Regions from separate parts of the Caldicellulosiruptor morganii genome, predicted to be linked through region 2. Evidence: riboswitches for the same ligand, from Rfam matches in the RefSeq annotation. Region 2 holds a riboswitch; the other holds the start of a gene.
The links. A riboswitch is a leader RNA that binds a small molecule or an ion and turns the genes downstream of it on or off. The one in region 2 is predicted to bind cyclic di-AMP.

Region 1 (3,421 bases), 300 kb from region 2:
CAAATCTTCCAAAAGCATATGTTACATACATAATAAAGAATAACGGGCTTTTTGATGTAAAAGTTGCTGCATGGGCACTTTCTGTGATGAGACCCGGCGGAGTTGAAGTTATGCCAATTCCAAAGATTGACACAGGACTTTTGCCAAGCTATCCTCTTGTTATGTGGCCATATACAAAACTCAATGACCACAGAGTTATATGGGGCGAAAGCTTTATTATCCTGAGGCAGGATCCAAATTGCAAGCCTGCTTTCAAAATTGGATATCCTAACATAGATGGCTGGGCTTGTTATCTAAATGAAAGTGATCTTTTCATAAAATACTACAGGCATACAGAAGGTGCTGAATACCCTGACTTTGGTTCTTCGTATGAAACATATACAACAGATTTTATGCTTGAGATGGAAACTTTGAGCCCGCTTTATAATTTAGCTCCCGGCAGTGAGATCATTCACAATGAAGAGTGGGAACTTCACAGGGTCTCTGGTAAGATTTCATCTGAAGATGATGTGAAAAGACTGATCTTGCCGATTGTGAAAAAAGACAGAAACTAAATTTGTAACAAGCACCCAGAACAAAAGGGGGTTTTCTTTTTCAACGTTAGAAAACCCCCTTTTGTTTTTACCTTATTACTCTTTTTGCCATCATAAACGACGTGCCATACTTTGAGGTAAGGTCTGAGATTGTTACACACCTTCTTGCACTCGATGCATGAATATACATTCCATTTCCAATATAAATGCCCACATGGTTTATATAGTTTCTTCCACCGTCTGTATCAAAAAATACCAAATCTCCGGGTCTTAACTCATCGGGTGAAATTCTCACACCGTTTGATGCTGCCATGTCAGCTGCTGTTCTCTCTAAGTGAATCCCAAAATTTCTAAACACATACTGCACAAACCCTGAACAGTCAAAGCCTGTTGAAGGAGATGAACCACCATACCGATATCGTATCCCCAGAAAGTTCTTGGCAAATCCTATTATTCTATCAGCCAAGCTCCCATTGTAATTTATCTTATCTTCTCTATCATATCCGCCACGTGACACAGTTTTTGAAGAAGATGCTCCGTTTATTTTCAAAAGATAATATGCCATATAACCGATAACACCATCAGAAGTTTTCACCTTTATCCATCCGTTTTGCTCCCTTGACAGAACATATACTTTACTGCCTTTTGATAAAGTCTTTACTATTTTTGAGGATGTTGACTTATCACTTCTAAGTCTTGCATTGTCTTTTAAAACAACAGCCGTTTGATAAAAAACCTGATCTGAAGTTGACAATGCCTTTTTGGAATTTGCCTTGCTGTTATCATTTGTGATCATTATGTAATCAGTTTTAACATAACCAACAACACCATCATATGAAATCTTGGTCCATTCACCAGACGTTGATATAACCTGAGCTTTAAAGCCTTTTGGAAAAACTCCCACTATCTTTGCAGAAGTAGAAGGGCTACTTCTAATATTGATTGTGGCTGTAGCCTGTGCTGTTTTTGCAAAAACTGTCGTGCCAGTAGATAAGAAAAGAGCCAGCAAAAGTGTTGCAAATAAAGCTTTAAAATTCATACAAAAACTCCCTTCTTCTTCGGGCTTACGGGATTAGCTGACGGGTTCGGGACAAGAAGGACATCCCTACGGCAAGCAAAAGCCTGCCGATTCACCCCACTTAAATGTCGGTTCTCCCGCTGCATGGAGCAAATTTTACAAAACAAGCCCCATGCATTCAGCCACCATTGTTAATTATTTTGATGTTATTATTTTATTATAAATTCGAAATTACGTCAACCTCTCTTTACAAAATTGTTACACAAATGTTGCTAAAATATTACTTTGTAGCTTGTTGAATAAAACATATTGACATAAAAGTAATAAATTAATAAATGGAAAAAGCCATCCTCCTTGAGATAAAATTTTAAGAAGAGAATACTAAAAAACCCAAGCAAGGAGGATGGCAATGACTAATTTTATTAAAGCACAAAAACAAAAATTTTTAAAGATATTTATGACAATTGAAAAAGTAATAAAAGATTTAGGATTGAAGATAAAAAACTACAAAAGAGGAAGACCAAAGAAATTTAAGCTGAGCCATATAATAGCTTGTTTTGTTTATAAAGTCAAAAATAGGATAAACAGCTTTAGGGAATTAGAGTACAAGATAAATGAAGATGAAGAATTTAGAAAGACCATAGGAATAGAAAAGAGCCCCGATCATTCATATTTTTCAAAATGGGCTAAAATGATTGAAGAAGAATATATAGAAGCAATAGCAAGAATTTTAGTAAGAGAAATAGACCCCGAGACAAGAGTTTGTGCTATAGATTCTACACCTTTGAGAAGCTCGAGGGGTGATAGAGAAGCAGGAGTAGGAAGATGTGTTAGTTTAGGTTTTTACAATGGGTATAAATTACATGTGCTAGCAACAGTTGAAGATGAGGTCATACCGATAGTATGGTGGTTGACATGTGCAAATATTCATGATAGTAAAGCGGTAGAACTTTTGTATGAAGCTAAGATATTTGGACCTGATGTAATATTAGCAGATGCAGGTTATGATTGTACAAAGTGGTTTGATGTGGCTGATAGACTTGGAATAAAGTTTGTAGCGGGTATAAATAAGAGAAATATTAAGGATTTTAACAATGTCAAAAATATTTTGAGAGCACAAAACATAGAATTTTTAAGAAGTAAAGAAGGACAAAGAGTATATAAACAAAGGATAAAAATTGAAAGATTATTTGGGAAGCTGAAAGGAGAATATAATTTAGAACAAGTACGGCTAAGAGGTTTTAGAACATATAAGAGACACGTTGACTGGATAATGGTTACTTATTTGATAGAGCTTTATATTCAAAAAAATGAAAACTGTAAATTTTCTTTTAAATATGCATGGAATAATTTATAGTCCCATATAGTTACATTAATAGTAGAATTATTTATTCAACAACTTAATTACTTTGCTTAAAATCCCAACTCCTCTTTTACCACTATAACCTTTATACGCCCTTTTACCGGATGTCTTCTTGTAACCACAATATGGCTGCATATGCAATCATCGCTCAGGCAATCATGGCATCTGCCTGAAGAGCTACATGGTGTGTTTTTTGAAAGTCTTCTGGCATTCATTGGCGATGCAATGTTTCTCACTCTATCAATACCCTCCTGCTCATTCAGAACCAGTTTGTTTATCCCAACAATTACAATCACATTCTTTGGTCCAAACATCAGAGCTGCAAGTCTGTTACCATTGCCATCGATATTGATTAGTTTGCCATCCAGAGTTATGGCATTTGCTGACATTAAATAGTAGTCCGCCCAGAATGACTTTCTGTATATCTCACCTATTTCTTCACCACTCAAACCTTCTTTATACCTGTCCAAAAAGTTAAACTTTCCATTTCTCAAAAACTCGATCACT
Region 2 (3,421 bases):
TCTTTTTCCAGAATAAGCGAATGATATCTTGTGACATTCAAGGGACTTTTCAGGTTTCTGAAAAGTCCCTGTTTGTCGTGATTTATTGTATCTACAATTCCATGCATGGGTCTTTTTGCCTTTGCAAGCTTTGCTCCAAAGTACATTCCAATTGCCTGATGCCCCAGACACACACCCAGAATACTTTTGGTTTCTTTAAAATGGTGTATTATTTCAAACAAAATTCTGTCATCGTCCGGTCTTCCCGGTCCGGGTGACAAAACTATATGTGAAGGGTTCAGGCTATATATAAAACCTATGTCAATCTCATCTCTGTTCTTTACAACTGTCCTTACACCCAATCTCAAAAAATAGTTGTACAGATTGTAGGTAAATGAGTCAAAGCTGTCAACAATCAAAACCATCTCAAATTTTCTTCCATAAGTAAGTATCCTCTATGATACTTTATATCAAAAAAGTTCACTCTTGTAAATCCTACTCGGGCTATTGTACTATAAGTTAAGTAGCTTGATATTAAATGCTTTAAAATTTTGCAGCGCCAAAATCAAAAATAAGCTATTTACAAATCTGAAAAGAGGATTATAATTTTTCTCACAGAGAGTTTTTGAAGGGGGATGGAAAGAAAACATGGCTGGATCAAAGGTTTATTTTACAGACTTCAAAACCAAACCCGGGTATAATATGCTTGATAAGCTTGAAAATCTTGTGAAGAAAGCAGGGATTGAAACAATCGATTTTAAAAACAAGTTTGTTGCTATCAAGGTTCATTTTGGTGAGCCGGGAAATCTTGCTTATATCAGACCAAATTATGTGGCAAGGATCGTAAAGCTTATAAAAGACCTCGGTGGAAAACCGTTTGTAACAGATGCAAATACACTTTACACCGGAAGAAGAAGCAATGCAGTTGACCATCTTCAGGCTGCCTATGAAAATGGGTTCAATCCGTTAACTCTGGGCTGCCATGTTATAATTGCAGACGGACTTAAAGGAACAGAATACAGAGAAATTGAAGTGAACTTAAAGCATACACAGAAAGCAAAGATAGGCTCTGCAATAGCCGATGCTGACATTGTGATTTCCATGAACCACTTCAAAGGGCATGAGATGACAGGTTTTGGCGGTGCTATCAAAAATATTGGTATGGGGTCTGGCTCGCGCGGTGGTAAGCTTTTTATGCATTCATCTTCAAAACCGGTTATAAAAACTTCAAAGTGTGTTGGCTGTGGAATGTGTGTCAAAAGCTGTGCACAGCTTGCAATTGCTCTCAATGAGAAAAAGAAAGCAGTTATCGATTATGAAAAGTGTGTCGGGTGCGGTCAGTGCGTTGCTGTTTGCCAGTTTGAAGCAGCAACTGTAAGATGGGATGAGGCAGCATCAATTGCAAGTGAGAAGATTGCCGAGTATGCATATGCAGTTTTAAAAGACAAACCCAATTTTCACATAAACTTTATAATGAACATATCTCCTGACTGTGACTGCTGGTCCCACAATGATATTCCCATTGCGCCCGACATTGGTATTGCTGCATCGTTCGACCCTGTTGCACTGGATAAAGCATGTGTTGACCTTGTAAACAGCTCCACATTCACCCCGGCCGGCTGTGTGCTTGAAAAGGCAAAACACATTGAGGTTGATGGCAAAATAGACAGGTTCAAAAGTATCCACCCTGACACAGACTGGCAGGTAGCATTAAAACATGCACAGGAAATTGGGCTTGGAAGTTTGGAATATGAGCTTGTGAAGGTTTGAACATACTTTCTTGCAAAACTGCTTCTTTTCTGGTATGATAAAAAGCATAATAAAAAATTAAATTTAAATGAGCTGAATTCCTGTGGCAAAATCCACAGGATAGGGGGGACCCAGACTTTCTGGGGTGAATCAAGGCAAGTTTTGCCTTGTAGGGCAAAGATCCCTTTCTGCCCGAACCCGTCAGCTAACCCCCGAAGCTTTGAAAGGGAGGTTCACAACAGTTGAGAATAACAATGCAAAAAGGTATAATTTTGACTGGGTAGCATTAAAAGTTATTCTGTGTACAAAAGGTTGGTAATATATATGCTACCAGCAGAAGAGCTTTAATAAGAGGTGTAAAAACTTGATAACAGTTCAGGCTAAGCTGATTTTTGAAAGTTATGAAGACAGGCAAAAGACATTGGAGCTTATGAGAAGATGGTCATCTTGCATGAGATTTGCATACAAAAGGCTATTAGAAGGCTTTGATAGAAATAGCCTCAAAAGAGAACTGCAAGGGATTTTTGATTTGAACTCAAGGTATGTAGATGATGCAATAATGAAAGCAAAGGCTGTTTTAGAGTCCTGCAAGCAAAGAGGGGAAGACCCGAGGAAAGCTATCTTTGGCGGCAGGCCGCTTTTTGAAAAGCTCAAAAAGCGGCATATAAATGGAAAGCCTTATAAAAAGCTCAAGATTGAGTGGCAGGAAAAAAGGAAAGGGAATTTATATTCAAGAGGAGATAGAAGCAAGAAAGGAAACTTGAACACAAGGATTGTGGTAAATAAAAGTGGCACATTTTTGAGGATAAATATAGGAGATAGAAAATATGTATTTGCAAGATTATCAGCCGGTTATAAGAAAGACAAAGATAGAAGACAAATTTTACAGGAGATTGCTGCCCTTGGAGTGCCTTATTCGGTAGAGCTAAAACTCAAGAATGGGAATGTGTATGCTTACTTTTCAGTAGAAGAACTCTTTCCGGCGATAGAAATCACCAGAGAAAACGGTGCTATAGGTATAGATACAAATGCATATCCAAATCACATGGCATGGGTAGAGGTGGACAGGAGCGGACAGTTTATAAGCTATGGCAAGATTCCAATGCCAGAGCTTGAAAGTGGAACCTCTGACAGAAGAGAGTATTACAGATGGCAGTATGCACATGAGATTGTGAAGATTGCAAAAGAGAAAAGAAAAGCTATTGTGATAGAAAGGCTGAATATAAAAGACAAAGGAACAAGAGGTGACTTTTCGGGCAGAAAATCAAGACGGATAAGGCACTTTTTCAGCTACAGGTCGCTTCTTTACAAAATCAGGATTTTAGCAAAACGAGAAGGGATAGAGGTTATAGAAGTAAATCCTGCGTACACATCGGTGATAGGGATGCTAAAGTTTGCACCGCAGTTTATGATAAGCAAAGATATTGCAAGCGCATATGTGATAGCAAGAAGAGGACTTGGGAAAAAAGAGAGGATACCTGCTAACTACATGGAGCTTCTTAGCAGACTTGACACCAGTAGTTTAGAAGAGCTGAAGGAGTATGTAAGAAAAGAAGTTAAAAATGCCAACTTGAAAAAAAGGCAGATCAAAGAGATAGAGTATGTAATGAGTAAGATACAAAGCCCTGGGAGTGAGCCAGGGAGGCTATTTGCACCTCTGGGTGGAACAAGTGCGATTAGCTGTAGCGAGAGC

Region 1: linked by a shared signal. The riboswitch ahead of OTK00_RS03820 (C40 family peptidase) and the one ahead of OTK00_RS02370 (IS200/IS605 family accessory protein TnpB-related protein) in region 2 are both predicted to bind cyclic di-AMP.

What each region holds. Positions count from the first base shown of each region.
Region 1 is NZ_CP113865.1:807,272-810,692, reverse strand. It holds gene OTK00_RS03825 (hypothetical protein) at 1-554, shown strand, start outside; gene OTK00_RS03820 (C40 family peptidase) at 622-1,572, opposite strand; cyclic di-AMP (ydaO/yuaA leader) riboswitch at 1,580-1,745, opposite strand; gene OTK00_RS03815 (ISNCY family transposase) at 1,961-2,908, shown strand; gene OTK00_RS03810 (lactate utilization protein) at 2,965-3,421, opposite strand, start outside.
Region 2 is NZ_CP113865.1:502,730-506,150, reverse strand. It holds gene OTK00_RS02380 (anthranilate synthase component II) at 1-404, opposite strand, end outside; gene OTK00_RS02375 (DUF362 domain-containing protein) at 628-1,749, shown strand; cyclic di-AMP (ydaO/yuaA leader) riboswitch at 1,810-1,964, shown strand; gene OTK00_RS02370 (IS200/IS605 family accessory protein TnpB-related protein) at 2,093-3,421, shown strand, end outside.